Regions from separate parts of the Actinoplanes sp. NPDC051851 genome, predicted to be linked through region 3. Evidence: riboswitches for the same ligand, from Rfam matches in the RefSeq annotation. Region 3 holds a riboswitch; each other region holds the start of a gene.

Region 1 (4,477 bases), on a different contig from region 3:
CCGTCGCCAGGCCCCGCCGCCGGTGCCGCGCGCCGACCAGGTAGCCCAGCTCCGCCTCGCGCCGATCGCCGGTCACCCCGAAGAGCAGCATCTCGCCGAGCGGTTCGCCGCCGTCGACGGTGATGGCGAGCTGGATCCGGCGTCCGCTGAGCCGGCCGGTCTGTGCGCGTTTCAGGTACGCCAGGCCCGCCTCGATGTCGAACGGCGACGGCATCGGTGTCCAGCGCGCGATCGCCGGCTCGTCCAGCATCGTCACGAGATCCTCCAGGTCGTCCGGCTGCCATTCGCGCAGGACGATGCCGGATCCCTGCAACCTCAGCGGATAGGGCAGAGCGTCGGCGGCCACCTTGAAATCCTGCCCGTATGGACCCGTTCGATGCCAGTAGCGATCGATATGAAAGGGGTAAGGGATTCCGGACGGTCCATCCGTCGGATTACCGCTTTCGCTTCCCGCCGGTCATCCGGACGGCGCGGCAGAATCGGTGCGGTGACACGACATGATGACGGGCACTGGGAGACGTACAACGCCCGGCAGCGGGACCGCCCGGTGCGCGACCTCTGCCGCAGGGCCCTGACGCTGACCGGTCCCGGTGCCGGCCGGACCGCCGTCGACCTGGGCTGCGGCGCGGGCCGGGAGACCGAGGCGCTGCTCCGGGCCGGCTGGCGGGTGCTCGCCGTGGATCGCGGCCCGGCCCTCGACATCCCGGCGAACGACCTGCTCACGGTACTCGCGGCCGGGTTCGAGGAGTTGGACGGGCTGCCGCCCGCCGATCTGGTCTACGCCGGTTACGCCCTCCCCTACCAGACCAGGGAGAGCTTCGATCGCCTGTGGACGGTGATCCGCTCGGCGCTGCGCCCGGGTGGCCGGGTGGCCGTCGACGTCTTCGGCGTGCACGACTCGTGGGCCGGCGACCCCACCGGCACCTACCTCACCGCCGACGAGGCACGCGCCCTCGCCGACGGCCTCACCATCGAGCACTGGCACGAGGTGGACGCCCCCGGCCCGGCGTTCAGCGGCCCCAAGCACTGGCACACCTTCGAGCTGATCGCCCGCCGCCCGCAGTGAGAAAGCCGATCGCAGTAAGAAAGCCGATCGCAGCGCGGAAGCTTGAGCTCAGAGCTTGCGGGCGCCGATCTCCACGCCGGCCGCCCGCAGCCGGGTGACCAGCGCGTCCCCGATCCCGGTCGCCGGGGTCAGCACCCCGCCGCCGTGCTCCGGCAGCGCCTCCCGGTCCAGCGCGAGTGCCAGCGCCGACTCGCCAAGCATCACCGCCGTCGCCGCGTACCCCGGGTCGCCCTTGGCCCTGACCCGGGCCGTGTAGCGCGCCCCGGACGTGGTGGTGGTGAAGATGTCCATGGTGAAGTGACCGTTGCGGCGGCTCTGCTCGTCCGGACCGGTACCGGGCGCGGGCAGCACCCGGTCGAGCACGAACCGCACCGGCGGCACCGCCAGCCCGAGGAAGACCCCCATCATGCCCGCCTTGGTGAGGGTCGCGATCACCGGCGAGAGCGGCGAGGTGCCCACGCTCATCGCCTCGCGGTAGCGGAACCGTTTCCCGTACGCCCAATCCCGCAACGCGTTGCTGCGCCGCACCACCCGGGTGTTGTAGGACGCCATCACGAACGGCGCGAGGTGCCCGCGCAGCCGGGGATCGACCTGCTCGGCGGGGAACGTCTCCATGTCGTTCTGCCGCCCGAAGTCCGGCTCCGCCTTGCGATCGGGACTGAGCGAATACGGACTCCCCGCCACCCGCCGCAGTTTCGGGTCACGCTTCATCACGTCGACCTGGTTGCGCATCGAGTCGATGGTGCCGCCGCTGAACCCGCCGCGCATCTTGGTGACCACGAGCGTGGTGTCGGTGAGCTCACCCGCGCCGTCCCGCTCGGCGAGCTGGTGCAGCACGTGAACGCCCAGATCGGACGGGATCGAGTCGAATCCGCAGGAGTGCACGATCCGCGCGCCGGTGCTCTTCGCCAGCTCGTGGTTCGCGTCGATGCTGTCCCGGGCGAAGAGCACCTCGCCGGTGAGGTCAACGTAGTCGGTGCCCGCCGCGGCACAGGCGTTCACCAGCGGAAGGCCGAACTTCGCGTACGGCCCCACGGTGCTGACCACGACACGCGCACGGGCGGCCAGTGCGGCCAGCGCCTCCACGTCGGCGGCGTCGGCCACGAGCACCGGCCAGTCGACGCCGAGCGACGCCCTGGCCGCCTCCAGTTTCGCCGGTGAGCGACCGGCCAGCGCGATCCTGGTCCCCTCCGGGGCATGCTCGGCGAGATGCCCCGCCACCAGCACACCGACGAAGCCGGTGGCCCCGAAGATGACCACGTCGAAGTCGCGCTCACGATCGCTCATGGTCGGAGATTGTGCACTGCCACTGCACTAGCTGGATACAGAATGCGGGCTTCCTCTTTCAGGTGGTGCTGGACAACATGGTGACTTATCCGCACAAAGGAAGGTCAAACCAATTAATTTGGGGTAACAGCCAGCGGCCTGGTGCCCGGAATACGGACGCCACGCCACCGACCAGTAGTCCGCACAGCCGCGGACTCCGTGACCGGAACGCCGAGTCCATGCCTCGGTCACGGACGACAACCCACAGGCATGGAGCGGGGGACCCACAGTTCCTCGGCGCGCCGCCGCGCGCGCCTCGGGGTGAAGCCGTCTCGCGACGGCCGGGCACCTCTGCCCGAACCCGACAGCTCACCTCGTAGGCGTTGAGGAGAACAATTTCATGGTTCAGATCCAAAAGAGGGCCCGTCGCGTCCTCGGCGCCGCCGTGTGCGGAATCGCCGGCTCCGTGGCCCTGCTCGGCGCCAGCACGCCCGCCCAGGCCGACGCGGCCGACGTCAACTGGGACGCCGTCGCCCAGTGCGAATCCGGCGGGAATTGGCGCATCAACACCGGCAACGGGTATTACGGCGGTCTCCAGTTCAGCCGCAGCACCTGGCGCTCCTACGGCGGTACGAAATACGCGTCCACCGCCAACCAAGCTTCCAAGGGCGAACAGGTCGCCGTCGCCGAAAAGGTTCTGCGCGGCCAGGGCATCGGAGCATGGCCCACCTGCGGAAGGCGGGGCATGACCCGCGCGTACCGGACGGCCTCGGTGCACAAGCGGGCGAACGTGCGGATGCGCCTGGTCTCCAACGTCACCAGGACCCGCAAAGCCACCGGACACACCTACGTGGTGCGGCCCGGTGACACGCTGAGCGGAATCGCCCACAGGTATCACGTCGCGGGCGGCTGGAAGCACATCTACCAGGCCAATCGCGCCCGGCTGAGCAGCCCGAACAAGCTCTACCCGGGCCAGCGCCTCGCCATCTGACACGCCTCGCGCGGCAGGCCGTCTCGAACCGAGCCGTCTCGAACCGAGCCGCCTCGAACCGAGCCGCCTGGAACCGAGCCGTCTGGAACCGAGCCGCCTGGAACCGCGCAGGGATCCTCCTAGGTGGTCCGGCGGAACTCCGGCTGGTCGAGCACCCGCAGCCAGGTGCCGTCCGGCTGGCGTCGTGCCACCTGAGCCCGGGCGCCCGCGCCGTCTCTCGGCGGCGTGGAGGTGAGAGCCAGGTCGCCGCTGATCAGTGTCGGCAGCGGCGGCTCCGGCTCGAACCGGGGCGACTCGGGCAGGATCCCGGCCCAGAGCTTCTCGATGGCGGTGCGGCCCACCGTCTGCGAGCCGGGCGGCCAGGCCATCACCGCGTCCTCCTCGTAGAGCGCGGCGATGCCGGCCGCGTCCTTGGCGTTGGCCCGCTCGACGAAGAGGCGGGTCAGGTCTTCGGGCTTGTTGGCGACTTCGGTCATGCCTCCACCCTGCCCGTCACCCCACCACAAGTCCAACAGATGGTTCTTCTAGCACCTACAATCCCCACTCATGGATCTGCGGCAGCTGGAGTACTTCGTCGCGGTGGCCGAGACGGGGAACTTCACCCGGGCCGCGGAGCGCGTGCACATCACCCAGTCCGGGGTGAGCGCCCAGGTCAAGGCCCTGGAGCAGGAGCTGGGCACGGAGCTGTTCGACCGTGGCACCCGGACCGCCCGGCTGACCGAGGCCGGCTCGGCGGCGCTCCGGCACGCCCGCGAGGCCCTGGACGCGGTCGAGGGGCTGCGTGAGGCGATCGACGACGTGCGCGGACTGGTCCGTGGCCGGTTGACGCTCGGCATGGTGACCGGCTGCGAGATCGCGCCGCTCTTCGACGCGCTCGCCGCCTTCCACCGCGATCACCCCGGCATCGAGGTCGAGCTGGTCGAGGCGAACTCCGACCAGCTCGTCGCCCAGGTGCGCACCGGCGCGCTGGACATCGCCCTGGCCGGGCTCCCGGGACTGCCGGAGCACCTGGCCACGCGGGTGATCGCGAGTGAACGCCTGGTCGCGCTCGCTCCCGCCGACGGCGAGTTCGCCGGGCTGACCCGGATCTCCCTCGGGCGGCTCTCGACGTACGGGATAATCGCTCTCCCGCAGGGGACCGGCATCCGTGACGT
Region 2 (4,477 bases), on a different contig from region 3:
CGGCCCGGCGGCACGGCCTGCAGCGCCTCGTCGAAAGTTTGTACGTGCCGGAACGGCACCTGGTTCACCTGGAGCCGGACGGCCAGGTCGTACGCGCGGTCGCCGGTGATCAGCACCGGACGGTCGCGGAGCGGCGCGAAGTCGACGTCGTAGAGCCAGGACGTGTCCAGGCCGTCGGGGTCCCGCGCGTTGATCGAGAGCAGCGTCGGCGCCTGGTCGGCCATGTCGAAGGCCTCGAGCCAGCTCGCCGGGTTCTTCGCCAGGAGCAGCCGGATGTTGCGGCCGTCCTTGTCGACCTGCGCGTACCGGCCGGCGATCGACGTGACCCGGGAGAGCCGGGGGAGCGCCTCGATCGTGCGTACGCCGAACTCGGCGGCGACCGCGAGGGCCGTCGCGGCGTTACCGATGTTGACCTTGCCGGGGAGCTGGAGTTTGACCAGGTGCCAGTCGCCGCGCGGGTCGGTGACGCCCTCGTCCTCGACCGACCACTGCGGGCGCGGGCGGCGCAGCGGGCAGCCGGTGCACCACCAGTCGCCGTTGGCGCGCTCGATCGGGTGGCCGCTCTCCGGGCAGACGAACGAGTCGTCCAGCCAGCGCTGGCCGGCGCTGAACCAGGTCACCTGCGGGCTGGCGGCGGCGGACCAGACCACGAGCGGGTCGTCGGCGTTGGCGACCACCCGGATGTCGGGGTGGTTGGCGAGCGCGGTCTTCCACAGCTGCGCCATCATCGCCACCTCCTTCGCCCGGTCGAGCTGGTCGCGGGAGAGGTTGAGCAGGGCCACCACGCGCGGCCTGGTCGCCTCGATGACCTGGGCGAGGTAGTGCTCGTCGACCTCGAGGACCGCGAACGGGGTGTGCCCCTCCTTGGCGAGCGCCGAGGTGTGGCCGGTGGGCATGTTCGCACCGTACGAGTTGGTGGCGACCCGGCCGAGCACCCCGACCGCCGCGGCGGTGAGCCGGGTGGTGGTGGTCTTGCCGTTGGTGCCGGAGACGAGCGCGACCGCCCGGCCGGACGCCAGGTGGGCCAGCAGGTCAGGGTCGATCTTGAGACCGATCCAGCCACCGATCACCGAACCGTCGCCGCGTCCCGCGGCCCTGGAGAGCGCCGCCGCGGTCTTCGACACCTGGGTCGCCACCACGGCCCGCAAGGGCATCTTCCCGTCCGTCACGCCAGCGAGGGTACCGGAACGAAGGGTTACGTCGAGTTGCCGGAAGGGGTGGAACACCGGCGATGTCGGGGTCGGCCGAACGGTTTACCGCGTTTGTGCCGGTGGGTGACCTACCCGGGTCACGTACGGGTTACCGCTCCACTTTTTCTGTGTTCTGGTTCACCGATCGTCTTCGACGCTCCGTGTTTGGTTGATTACTTTAGGTATTGGCAATTGTCTTCGTCCGGTAACAAATTGGACATCGCCAAGAATGCCAACCACGGACGGTGACGATTTAGGACCTGACGATCTAGGAAATTCTCAGGTACCAAGGAATCCGCCAGCGACGAACGATCGCGGCTCGCACCGGACGGCTCACGCCGAGCCCTGCCCCGGGTCTGAGGGTGCGACCACCGCAACACCAGTACGACCGAAAAAGGCATTCGGGGGCAGGGACGGGGGAACCATTCCCGGTCCACACCGCGCTGGCACCATTCACGGCGTACCAGGTCAGGACCTTGGGGTGAAGCCGCTCCGGCGGCCGGGCATCCTTCCCGCCCGAACCCGACAGCTAACCTCGCAGGCGTGCCGGAGGGAATACTTTCCGTGCCCGCACACCGTTCGAGCCGGGGCCGCCGCATGTCCGGCGCCGGTACCGCCGCCCTCTCCCTTGGCCTCTGCTTCTGCGCCGGCCAGTTGATCGGGGCGACGCCCGCGGTCGCCGCTACGACGACCACCCCGGTAACGACAACCGCCGTCACGACGGCCGCCTCCACGAAGGTCACGCCCAAGCTGACCATCGCGAAGGTCAACACCCGGAAGCTCAAGTGGGGCTCCACCCTCACCGTCACCGCCAAGGTCATCGACCCGAACACCGGGAAGATCGCCAAGGGCACCGTGCGCCTGCAGGGTTACAAGGGTGGCAAGTGGGTCACCTGGGACACCGAGACCGTGAAGAACGCCAACGGGACGGTGGCCCTGAAGTACAAGCAGAAGTCGACCGCCTACGTGCGGACCGTCTTCACCGGCTCCGGTTACACCTCGAAGGTCAGCTCCAAGGTCAAGATCACGGTCGTCGCCAGCGGCGCCAAGATCCTCGCCGAGGCCAAGAGCCACAAGGGCGCCCTCTACAAGTACGCGGCAGCCGGTCCGAGCCGCTTCGACTGTTCGGGCTTCACCAAGTACGTCTACAAGAAGGCGGCCGGTAAGAAGCTGCCGCACAAGGCGAACTCGCAGCAGAACTACGGCAAGGCCGTCAGCAAGTCGAACAAGAAGGTCGGCGACCTGATCATCTTCCGGTCGGGTTCGTACGGCTACCACGCGGCGATCTACGCCGGCAACGGGTACATGTACGACTCGCCGCACACCGGCGCCCGGGTCGGCAAGCACAAGATCTACGGCAGCAACTATGTCGTACGCCGCCTCGTTGCGTGACAGCACTTAGTAAATAAGGAATGACCGCCAGTGGGGCGCGTCCCGGAACTCCGGGCCGCGCCCCACTGGCGTTCCCGCGCCGGAACCCTGTCGCCGCCCGCCGCCCGCTGCTGCCGGCTGCTCGCCGTTCGCCGCCGGCTGCTCGCCGTTCGCCGCCGGCTGCCCGCCGTCCGCCGTCCGCCGTCTGCCGCCGTCCGTCGCCGGCTGCCCGTTGCCCGCGCAGGCCCCGGAGCCGGTCCTGGGCAGCCATCAGCCGGCCGCCTGCCGCCAGCCGTCTGCCCGGAATCCCGCGAATCGGCACCGGCTGATCACTCGGCTGGCGTTGTGGGGTGTCTCGGGCCCTCGGATGCACCCCTGGGTGCCAGCTGGGGTCTGGTGGGGGTCTGGTGGCTGGTGTTCCGGGGTGTGTCGGGATCGCGGATGCACCCCGGAGTGCCAGCCAAGAACCGGTGGCTGCGGCGAGGGGGAGTCGTGGTGCGGAGCGGGGTGAATCTCACGCGGTGCGGGGCAGGGGGTGAACCTCGGGCGGCGCGGAGCGGAGGGGGTGAACCTCACGCGGTGTGCAAGGGGGTGAACCTGGCTGGGGAGGGGGCTCCACTTTCCTCCACTGGGGGGACGGGGCGGGGTGTCGGGGGTCTCAGCAGGGGTGATTGACGCCGCGTTGAGAGGGGGGTGGGGGTGGATGTCGGAAAGCGGACCTTGATGATCATGGTCTGGCCCTCCACTCCGCTCCACCGCCTGTGAGCTGGGAGGACGTCCGCGAAAAGCCCTCGCAAGCGGGCGCATTCGGGTTGCAGGTGGAGGGAAGTGGAGTAGAGTGGGGCACAGTGGCAGGACCGAGGAACGAACCCTGGGACTCAACCGCGGAGCCTGCCGGCCCGAGTTGAACGGCGGACGCTCCCTCCGCGAAGGAGTGGTCGCCACGGCAAGGGGGGTTCAGGCCGATGTTCCTCGGCACGCACACCCCGCGCCTCGACGAGAAGGGCCGGCTGATCCTCCCGGCGAAGTTCCGCGACGAGCTGGCGGGAGGTGTCGTGATCACGAAGGGGCAGGAGCGCTGTCTTTACGTGTTCCCGATGCCGGAGTTCCAGCGGATCGCCGGTCAGCTTCGCGAGGCACCGGTGACCAACAAGGCCGCCCGGGCGTACAGCCGGGTGTTCTTCGCCAGTGCGCACGACGAGGTCCCCGACAAGCAGGGCCGGGTCACCATCCCGGGCCACCTGCGGGAGTATGCGAGTCTCCAGCGGGATCTCGTGGTGATCGGGGCCAGCACCAGGGTCGAGATCTGGGACAAGCAGTCCTGGGACGACTACCTCGCGGCGAGTGAAGAGGACTTCGCCGACATCGAGGAGGGGGTGCTGCCCGGCGGACTGTAGGGCGTGGCACTCGGATGGGGCCGCTCCTACGGCCCGGACGCCACTGCCGCCGTACTGCGAGATCTCCAGCCGCTCCCGCTCCTGGCGCCTCTTCCCCGGCGCCAGGCGCGTGTCCGGGCCCGGTTGCCGCCGGGTCGCGGAAACGAGCGGATGGGGATCTGGCGGTACGGATGGGCGGCCGGGGAAGGAACGGTAGAGGGAACAACCGGGTGAGACGCGAGCTGGTGGGGCAAGTGGGGGTCGTCATGGGGGAGCCGCGCGGTGCGCACGTTCCGGTACTGCTGGAGCGCTGCCTCGATCTGCTCGGTCCGGGCCTCGGCCTGCCGGGCGCGGTGCACGTCGACTTCACCCTGGGCATGGGTGGTCACGCCGAGGCGGTGCTGGAGCGCTACCCCGACGTCGTCCTGATCGGACTGGACCGCGACACCGAGGCGCTCGCCCACGCGCGGCACCGGCTGGAGCGGTTCGCCGGGCGCATGCACCTGGTGCACGCCGTCTACCACGAGCTGCCCCGTGTCC
Region 3 (4,477 bases):
AGGAGCTGGAGGTGACCCAGGTGCGGCCGGTCACCATGGCCATCCCGCCGGCGGCGCCGGTCGGCCCCGCGCCGTCTCAGCCGGCGGGCCGCGCCCCGGTGCGCCGGAACACCAGCAGCTGATCTTCCCGGTACGCACGAAGGCCCCCGACCGCAGTGGCCGGGGGCCTTTCGTATCGGTGCTCGGTACTTCCTAGAGCAGCGAGACGTGCACGTGGTCGGTGTGGTCGCTCACACCGTGGTACGCGTGCCAGGTCCCGGTCGCCGGGAACCAGATCTGCTTGTACCAGATCACGTAGTAGATGCCGAGCCGGTCGGCGTTGCGCACGAGGAACGCGGTGAGGTCGTTGCCGTACCGCATCATGTCGTTGTTGTGCGCCGACGAGAAGCCGCTCTTCTGCAGTGACCAGTCACACGCCCGGCCCTTGGGGTGCTCGAACGGGCCGCCGTCCCGGTGACAACCGACGAAGCGGTTGAATCCGGCCTTCTTCACCTCCTGGTAGAGGTGCAGCGTCCGCTTGGTGATGCAGCCGTTGGTGGTCGGGTCGTTCTGGGTGCACGACTCGGCGGAGAAGCCGCCGCTGGCGTTGCGCGGCGCCGGATCCGCGACCTTGGAGACCGCGTCGACCATGCCCTGCGTGATGGTCTTGTTGATCCCGGTGTCACCGCCGAGCAGGGCCACCTGCTTGTCGGCCGACGTCTTCTGCTGCTTCTGCACGGCGAGCTGCTGCTGCTCGGTCTTGAGCTCGGCGTCGAGCGCGGTCTTCGCCGTGGTGATCTCGGTGAGCGCCGTGTTCAGCTCGTGCAGCTTCTGGTCGTGCAGCTTGTTGATCTCTTCGAGGGAGATCGCCTTGTTCAGGAAGTCCTGGGACGAGTCGCTGCCGAGCAGGAAGCCGACCGCGCTCAGGTTGCCGGTCTGGTACTGCTGCTTGGCGATCGCGTTGACCTCGGGCACCAGGGCGTCCCGGCGCTTCTCCGCGTCCGAGATCTTGGTGGCCAGCGTCTTCTGCGCCTTCTGCGATTTCGTCACCGCGGCCTTGGCGTTCACGTACCGCCGGTTGGTCGCTTCGAGCTGGTCGGAGAGGAGGTCGGGCTGTTCCTCCTCGTCCTCCTCGGAACTGGTGGAGGAGCTGGCGCTCGGTGCGGCGCTCGCCGGTGCGGAGGGTGCCACCAGGAACGCGGTCGCCACGAGCGGCGCCAGGGCCAATATCAGCCACCGGCGGGGACGTGCGGTCATCAACAATCCTTCCTTGTCACCGCCGACCGGGTTAGCTGACGGGTTCGGGACGGAAGAGATCCCTACCGCGCGAGGCGGATTCACCCCAGTGACCTGGGTCCCCGGCTCGCCCTTGCGGGGCGATTGGGCGGTGGCCTGCCGGCAACTCGGGGGCGGTGCCGTCCGGGCAGGACCGGCGAAGAGTTTACCCGAGATATCGCCATCCATGACGACCGAAGAAATGGCTAAAATCGTTACCGGTCAACGACTTTCCGTAGTTAGGTGACGTCATGTGATTGCCCTGTCGCCATGCGTACGAGAACTGTCGATTCCTCGATCGAGTGGGTATGGTCGGTTCGGTTCCCACCCGGGGACCGCCGCCTAATCGCCCGAGTGGGCGAGCCGGGGAACCATTTCTTCCGGGGTGAATCCGCCACGTGCGGTAGGGATTTCCTTCGTCCCGAACCCGTCAGCTAACCCGGCCGGCGGCCGACGGAAGGAAATGGCCTGTGCAGTCAGTACCTGCGCGGCGACGGTGGGTGGCGATCTTCGCTCTCCTCCTTGCCGCATGCGGGGTGACCGGTATAGCGACGCCGGCCTCCGCCGCGCCCCGCCCGCTCGCCGCGCCCGGTGAATCGGGTGACGACGGTGAGGGCGGCTCCAAGTCCCTGCTCGAACAACTCGACTCCGCCTCCAAGGGTTACGTCGAGGCCAAGGCGAAGCTGAAGACCTCGAAGGCGCAGCAGACCAAGCTGGCCGCCGAGATCAAGACGCTGGACGCGTCGATCGGCCCGCAGCAGGCGGCGCTGGACCAGATCGCGGTCCAGGCGTACACGACCGGCCGGCTCGGCCCGATCAGCGCGCTGCTCACCGCGGACTCCTCGGGCGCCTTCCTGGACCGGGCCATCACGCTCGGCACCGTGGCGGTCCAGCAGAACCAGGCGATCACCGATCTCCGGACCACGCTGACCAGCCAGCAGAAGGCCAAGACCGCGATCGAGGCCACCATCGTCGACCAGCAGAAGCAGGTCAACGTGATGGCCAAGAAGAAGCTGCAGGTCGAGACCGCCCTGAAGAACGCGAACCAGGGTGACGACGCCGACGGCGACAGCGGCAGCGGGGACAGTGCCTCGGCCGACGAGCCCTCCGGCAGCCTCGCCGGCGGGTGCACCGAGAACGACCCGACCACCACCGGCTGCATCACGCCGCGCCTGCTGTACGCCCTCAAGCAGGCCCAGAAGGACGGGTTCACCCGGTACGTCGCGTGCTTCCGGCACCAGAACAGCGGTGAGCATCCGAAGGGCCGGGCCTGTGACTTCGCCGCCGACAAGAACGGCTTCGGCGGGGTCGCCACCGGCGCCAGCAAGACGTACGGCAACAACCTGGCGAACTACTTCATCAAGAACTCCGACACGCTCGGGGTGCTCTACGTGATCTGGTTCAAGCGGATCTGGTTGCCGAGCAGCGGCTGGAAGTCGTACTCCGGGGCCGGCGGGACACCGTCGACCGACCACACGAACCACGTGCATCTCTCGGTGACCTGACGGGACCCGACCGAGACACGAAAGAGAGCCCGGGGCGATCGGCACCCCGGGCTCTCTCCTTCTCGTGGTGCGGTTACCGCTTGTTGAAGGCGTCGTACTCCTTCATGACCTCGTCGGTCGGGCCGTCCGCCCGGATCAGTCCGGACTCCAGCCAGATGCAGCGCTCGCAGGTGTCCCGGATCGACTGCTCACTGTGGCTGACCAGGAAGACCGTGCCGGCCTGCTCGCGGAGCTCGCGAACCCGGGCCTCACTGCGCTTGCGGAACTTCGCGTCACCGGTGGCCAGCGCCTCGTCGATCAGCAGCACGTCGTGCAGCTTCGCCGCCGAGATGGAGAACCGGAGCCGGGCCGCCATGCCGGACGAGTAGGTCCGCATCGGCAGCGAGGAGAAGTCGCCGCGCTCGTTGATGCCGGAGAAGTCGATGATGCCCTGCTTCTTCTCCTTGACGTCGGCCGGCGACATGCCCATGGCGAGGCAGCCCAGCTCGACGTTCTGATCGCCGGGCAGGTCGTTCATCAGGGCCGCGTTCACGCCCAGTAGGGACGGCTGGCCGGCCGCGTAGATCGCGCCGCGGGCCACCGGCAGCAACCCGGCCACCGCGCGCAGCAGGGTCGACTTGCCGGAGCCGTTGCTCCCGATCAGGCCGATCGCCTCACCCTTGTAGGCGACGAAGCTCACACCCTTGACGGCGTGCACCTCGCGGACGTTCGCCTCCTTCTGCCGGGTGACGATCTTCTTGAGGCTGGCGAGCGGGCTCTGGTTGTTCTTGCCGCCGCCCCGGACCTTGTAGATCACGTGGGCGTTGTCGGCGATGACGGTGGGGACGTGCTCGATGTCAGCCACGGCCGTAGCCCTTCTCTCCGCGCCAGAAGTAGACGTAGCCGCCGAGACCCACGACCGCGGCCCAGACGGCCGCCTCGGTCCAGAGCAGGGTCGGCGTACCGGCCAGGACCACGTTCTCCATCAGCGCGTGCCGGAACAGCTCGACGAAGACCAGCAGCGGGTTCGCCTCGACGAGGGCCAGCTTCCAGCCGTGCAGGTGCTCGGTGAAGCGGGTGACCGGGTAGAGGATGGCCGAGCCGTACATCCAGAACCGCATGATGAACGGGATCAGCTGCTTGATGTCGCGCATCTTGGAGCCGAGGCGGGCCATGCCCATCGCCAGGCCGGTGTTGAAGACCACCTGGAGCACCAGCGCCGGGATGACCAGCAGCCACTCCGGGTTGATCGGCTCACCGCTGATCAGCACGATGCCGAAGAGCACCACCAGCGCGGTGAGGAAGTTGCGGGCCTCGACCAGGGCGACCGAGAGCGGGAGGCTGGCACGGGGGAAGTGCAGCGCCCGGATCAGTCCGAGGTTGCCGGTGATCGCGTTGATGCCCGAGTTGACCACCGACTGGGTGAACCCGAAGACGAAGACGCCGATGCAGAGGTACGGGATGAAGTTGTCCACCCCGCCGCGGGTGCCGATCACCACGCCGAAGATGACGTAGTAGACGGCGGCGTTGATTATCGGGGTCAGGACCTGCCACAGCGTGCCGAGGTTGGTCTGGCCCAGCGCCGAGGAGGTCTTCGCCCGGGCATGTGCCGAGATGAAATGCCGGTACCGCCACAGCTGACGTGTGTACTCCGGGAGGCGGATCCGCCGTCCGGAAGAGGACAGTCCGTGGCGCCGAGCCAGCTCCTTGGCGGAGAGCTCGGTGCCGGACTCGGCAAC
Region 4 (4,477 bases), on a different contig from region 3:
TCTACGCCGAGTTCCTGCTCGACCAGGGCGAGGAGCACCGCGGCGTGAGCCGGGAGGAGCTGGAGCGCCTCGTCACCGAGGGCCAGCGCAGCAAGGACCTGTTCATCCGGGCCAACCTGCGGTTGGTCGTCTCCATCGCACGCCGCTACGTGCGTTCCGGCATGCCGATGCTCGACCTGATCCAGGAGGGCAACACCGGTCTGGTGCGCGCGGTCGAGAAGTTCGACTACGAGCGCGGCTACAAGTTCTCGACTTACGCGACCTGGTGGGTGCGGCAGGCGATCAGCCGGGCCATCGCGCAGCAGGAGCGGACCGTGCGCCTCCCCGTGCACCTGGTCGAGGACGTCAACCGGATGCGCAACGTCACCCGCCAGCTCGTCCGTGAGCTGGGCGGCGACCCCGAGCCCGAGCAGATCGCGGCGGCGCTGGGCGTCACCGTGGAGCGGGTCAACGAGCTCACCCGCTGGGCGCAGGACACCGTCTCCCTGGACACCCCGGTCGGCGACGACGGCGACACCAACCTCGGTGACCTGGTCGCCGACAGCGACGCACCGTCCCCTGAGGAGATCGTGCTGAGCGCGCTGGAGCGCCAGCGCATCGAGGGCCTGCTCAACCACCTGGACGACCGGTCCGCCGGCATCATGCGCGCCCGGTACGGCCTGGAGGACGGCCGGGAGCACTCGCTGACCGAGGTGGCCTCGCGCTTCTCGCTCAGCCGCGAGCGCATCCGCCAGCTGGAGATCCAGGCGCTGGGACGGCTGCGCGAGCTGGCCCGGGCCGAGGGTCTGCAGGCCGCCTGACATCCACGCTGAGCCACGACAAGCGAAAGGCCGGTGCTCCCCGCGGGGAGCACCGGCCTTCGTCGTTGCGGTGGCGTTACTTGACCCGGCCGTAGCCGTACGGGGTCATGATGTCGATCGACCGGTACAGGACGTCCCGGCCCGCCGACGGCGCGTCGATGATCTTGCCGTCGCCGACGTAGAGGGCGACGTGCCCGAGGGATCGGTAGAACACCAGGTCGCCGGCCTTGAGGTCGGACCGGCTGATCCGGGCGGTGGCGCTGTACTGGGCGGCGGCGTTGTGCGGCAGCGACTTGCCCGCCGCGGCCCACGCCGCCATGGTGAGACCCGAGCAGTCGTACGAGTCCGGACCGGCGTCACCGTAGCCGTACGGCTTGCCGATCGCGTTGAACGCGTAGGTGACCGCGGTGCCGGCCGAGCCCGCGATGCTGGGGATCGTGCCGGTGTACGAGCCGGAGTCCTCGGTGGCGCTGCCGTAGAGGTCCTCGCGCATGTCGTACAGGTCCTCGAGGTCGCCCTCGATCTTCTTCTTACGGGCGGCCAGCTCGGTGACCTGCGCGGACTGCTTGTCCTGCGTGACCTTGAGGGCGGCCTGCCGCTCGTTGTAGGTCGCGGTGGTGTCGGTGTAGCTGTCGATGTCCGCCTGGTTGTCCAGAGTGATCTGCTCGAGGTACGTCATCCGGTCGAGCAGGCTGTCGGTGTCCCCACCGAGCAGGACGGTCATCGGGCCGACCCGGCCCTGGATGTAGGAGGTGGACGCGATCGTCTGCACCTTGCCCGTGGCCGTGGCGAGAGCCTGCTGAGCGGGCTTGATCGACGCGGCCAGCTTGGTCGATTGAGCCTTGGTCTCCTTCAGCTCGATCTTCATCTTGTTGTACGACTCGGTGATGTCCTCGACCTGATCAGAAGCCTTGTCGATCTTCTTCTTCAGCTCGCTCTCGGACGGTGCCGCGTGCGCGGCCGTCGCTCCCGACGTGGTGATCGCCAGCGCTGTCAGCGCGACCACGAGCGCCCTCAGTCGGGTACGGGGGTGTGGCACTGGTCAGGGGCCCTTCTTCCGCTTCCTGGCCGCCTACCGGGTTAGCTGACGGCGGTGTTAGCTACGGATCAGTGGGCTCGGAAGATGAAGCCCTACCGCGTCTGCCGTGCGGATTCACCCCGGGAAGGTGCTTCCCCGGTTCTGGTGCGGCTGCCGGAAACCCGGGGGTGGGTCGCCGGACGCCGTTCGAAGATTCGGCGGCGTTGGTCGGCGCCACCGGAGGGTTTGTGGCTGCGGACCGAACCAACCGCACCAACTTATCGGGGTCCGAAACAAAATCAAGACCTTGACACGCGCTTTATGCGATTAGTCGCAGTTGCGAGAATAATCCTGATAACGGGCTGTTATATGTCCCGCGCTGAGCGTCATTCAGGCGCGGGTCGACCCGTTAATCGTTGAGAGCCGGTTCGTAAGCAGTATTCGGAACCCAGCTCTGAGTGACCTTACGCTCGGCCCAGAACGAGAAGAAGGGGATGGTGCCGGCCAGCATCACGATCACCATTCGCGAGAACGGCCACTTCGCCCGTCGCGACAGGTCGAACGCGAGCACCAGATAGACCATGTAGAGGAAACCGTGCAGCGGGCCGACGAGCGCGACCACCGTCGCGTTGTCCGCCAGGTACTTCAGCGGCATGCCGATCAGGGTCAGGACGATGAGGAACACGCCGACGATCCAGGCGATGATCCGGTAACGGGTGAGAGCGCCCTGCACGGTGGAGGTCTCCTTCTAGCGGTTCTCGACGATGTCGCGCTGCGGCACGCGTCCGGGGTAGTCGGCCGGCCGGGCGCCCGGGTGCTCGGTCAGCCAGGCCAGGTAGTCGTTGTAGGCGTCCAGCTCGGGGTCGGACTCGCCGCGGCCGCCGGCCCGGCCGGCGACCCGGACCGGGCGGCCCAGCGTGATCGGTGCGTCCGGATCGCGCTCGGTGACCGGGGCCGGCGCCTCCTCGGCGGTGGCGGTGGGCTCGGAACTCCGGCGGAAGACCTGGATCTCGCGGACCCAGATGAAGACGACGAAACCGGCGAAGACCGGCCACTCGAACATGTAGCCCCAGCTGAGCGAGTTTCCCCCGGTGGCCCGGCTGTACTGCCACCAGCCGAGGCCGAGGCAGCCCGCGGTCAGCACCAGCGCCAGGAGGTGCTTGCCGATCCAGACCGGAGACCACAGCCCTTTCATGACCACGAGCGTACCGGCGGGTTTGGCGAGCCCTTGCCCGGGCAACCGTCCTGACGAGCGAAGCCCGTACGGCGAACGGAGGTGCACGATGGACTTCGATACCGGCGTCGACCCGGTGGGGCTGCCCGACGACGACCTGTTCCGCGAGCTCGCCAGCCTGTACCGGGCCCGGCTGGACGCGCTCCGGCACGGGCCGGACGCGGCACTGGAGAACCACTTCCGGCGGACCGCGGTGCTGGAGACCGAGTACATGGCCCGGTTTCCCGGCCGGGAGGTCACACCGGAGCGGCTGACCCACGCCTTCTGGCGGGTTGTCGGCTGAGCGGGATCGGACAGCGAGGTGACCCAGCTCACAATCGTTGCCGGAATCACGCGCGGGTGCCGAAGGTTGTGAACGGATGCCGGTGTGCCCAGTGTCCCCGGGCCTCACCCATCGCCTGCACGGAATACCAGTTCGGCTGGAGCCGTGTTGAGCCACTCGCCGCGAGGCGACCTGCACACCGGCATCTAACTTCAGCTCAGCCCTCCGGTCCGCCGGGGGCTGAGCTGCGTTTTGTCACCCGTTCGTGAACCCCGCGCCGAATTTCGACGGATCGGGCCTAGAGGGTTTAATCGGACAACACCCCCCGATCGGGGCATCGCACCGAGCCTGATCCGGATCGACATGGCAGTATCCCTCGGGTGTCTGTCCCGCAACGTCGCGTTCCGGCCGCGCCCCGCGCCACCCGGTCCCGCCGGCGCGCCGCCAGTGCCACGCCCCTCCCCGGCCGCCCCCGGAGACTGGTGGCCGGCTCCCGCTCCCGGTCCGTCAAGCCGTCGGTCTTCCCCGGATCCGGCCCTCACCCGGTCGAGCTGGCCGGCCTCCTGCACGAGGTCAGCGTCCGGCTGCTGAGCGCCGACACGTTGCCGCAGGCACTCGACCGCCTCGCCGCCGTCACCGCGGGCACCCTGCCGGGCGCGATCCGCTGCTCGGTCGTCCTGATCGGCGAGGGCGGCCCGCTCACCGTCACGGGCGTCGGCGCCGCCGGGACGAGCTGCGACGATTTCGCGTACGCGAACAGCCTCGGACCCGGCCTCGAGGCGGCCCGCACCCGCATCCTGGTCACGTCGGAGGACCTGCGCTCCGACGAGCGATGGCCCGAACTCGGCGAGTACGCGAGCGCGGACGGGATCCGGGCGGTGCTCGCCGTTCCGCTGGACGTACGCCGTACCGCGGTCGGCGCCGTCACCGTCTGCCTCGACCACTCCGGCGAGATCGCCCCCGACCTGATGCTCACCGCGATGGCGATCGCCGGGCAGGCGGAGGTGCTGCTCGGCGAGCTCCGGCGTCGCGAGGCGCTGACCGAGGGCTCCGCGGTGGACCGGGCGGTCGGCGTGATCATCGCCCAGCGGGGATGCGGGGTGCAGCAGGCGTACGGGATCCTTCAGGAGAGCGCGCAGAGGCTGGGACTCGATCGGCGTACG

Evidence for each region. A riboswitch is a leader RNA that binds a small molecule or an ion and turns the genes downstream of it on or off. The one in region 3 is predicted to bind cyclic di-AMP.
Region 1: it holds a riboswitch for cyclic di-AMP, as region 3 does, so the genes downstream of both, AB0M08_RS30540 (transglycosylase family protein) here and AB0M08_RS27070 (hypothetical protein) in region 3, are expected to answer to the same signal.
Region 2: it holds a riboswitch for cyclic di-AMP, as region 3 does, so the genes downstream of both, AB0M08_RS25285 (NlpC/P60 family protein) here and AB0M08_RS27070 (hypothetical protein) in region 3, are expected to answer to the same signal.
Region 4: it holds a riboswitch for cyclic di-AMP, as region 3 does, so the genes downstream of both, AB0M08_RS17240 (NlpC/P60 family protein) here and AB0M08_RS27070 (hypothetical protein) in region 3, are expected to answer to the same signal.

The regions. Positions count from the first base shown of each region.
Region 1 covers NZ_JBFAYF010000038.1:47,349-51,825, forward strand. The annotation lists gene AB0M08_RS30525 (GNAT family N-acetyltransferase) at 1-346, opposite strand, end outside; gene AB0M08_RS30530 (class I SAM-dependent methyltransferase) at 488-1,066, shown strand; gene AB0M08_RS30535 (saccharopine dehydrogenase NADP-binding domain-containing protein) at 1,115-2,353, opposite strand; cyclic di-AMP (ydaO/yuaA leader) riboswitch at 2,552-2,730, shown strand; gene AB0M08_RS30540 (transglycosylase family protein) at 2,733-3,323, shown strand; gene AB0M08_RS30545 (nuclear transport factor 2 family protein) at 3,443-3,799, opposite strand; gene AB0M08_RS30550 (LysR family transcriptional regulator) at 3,870-4,477, shown strand, end outside.
Region 2 covers NZ_JBFAYF010000028.1:35,504-39,980, forward strand. The annotation lists gene AB0M08_RS25280 (MurT ligase domain-containing protein) at 1-1,154, opposite strand, end outside; cyclic di-AMP (ydaO/yuaA leader) riboswitch at 1,567-1,749, shown strand; gene AB0M08_RS25285 (NlpC/P60 family protein) at 1,755-2,582, shown strand; gene mraZ (division/cell wall cluster transcriptional repressor MraZ) at 3,527-3,958, shown strand; gene rsmH (16S rRNA (cytosine(1402)-N(4))-methyltransferase RsmH) at 4,192-4,477, shown strand, end outside.
Region 3 covers NZ_JBFAYF010000031.1:54,229-58,705, forward strand. The annotation lists gene AB0M08_RS27060 (glycoside hydrolase family 65 protein) at 1-122, shown strand, start outside; gene AB0M08_RS27065 (hypothetical protein) at 193-1,236, opposite strand; cyclic di-AMP (ydaO/yuaA leader) riboswitch at 1,240-1,376, opposite strand; cyclic di-AMP (ydaO/yuaA leader) riboswitch at 1,584-1,719, shown strand; gene AB0M08_RS27070 (hypothetical protein) at 1,791-2,759, shown strand; gene AB0M08_RS27075 (ABC transporter ATP-binding protein) at 2,833-3,603, opposite strand; gene AB0M08_RS27080 (ABC transporter permease) at 3,596-4,477, opposite strand, start outside.
Region 4 covers NZ_JBFAYF010000015.1:92,468-96,944, reverse strand. The annotation lists gene AB0M08_RS17245 (sigma-70 family RNA polymerase sigma factor) at 1-800, shown strand, start outside; gene AB0M08_RS17240 (NlpC/P60 family protein) at 877-1,806, opposite strand; cyclic di-AMP (ydaO/yuaA leader) riboswitch at 1,854-2,049, opposite strand; gene AB0M08_RS17235 (DUF3817 domain-containing protein) at 2,228-2,551, opposite strand; gene AB0M08_RS17230 (hypothetical protein) at 2,567-3,013, opposite strand; gene AB0M08_RS17225 (DUF6158 family protein) at 3,102-3,335, shown strand; gene AB0M08_RS17220 (GAF and ANTAR domain-containing protein) at 3,695-4,477, shown strand, end outside.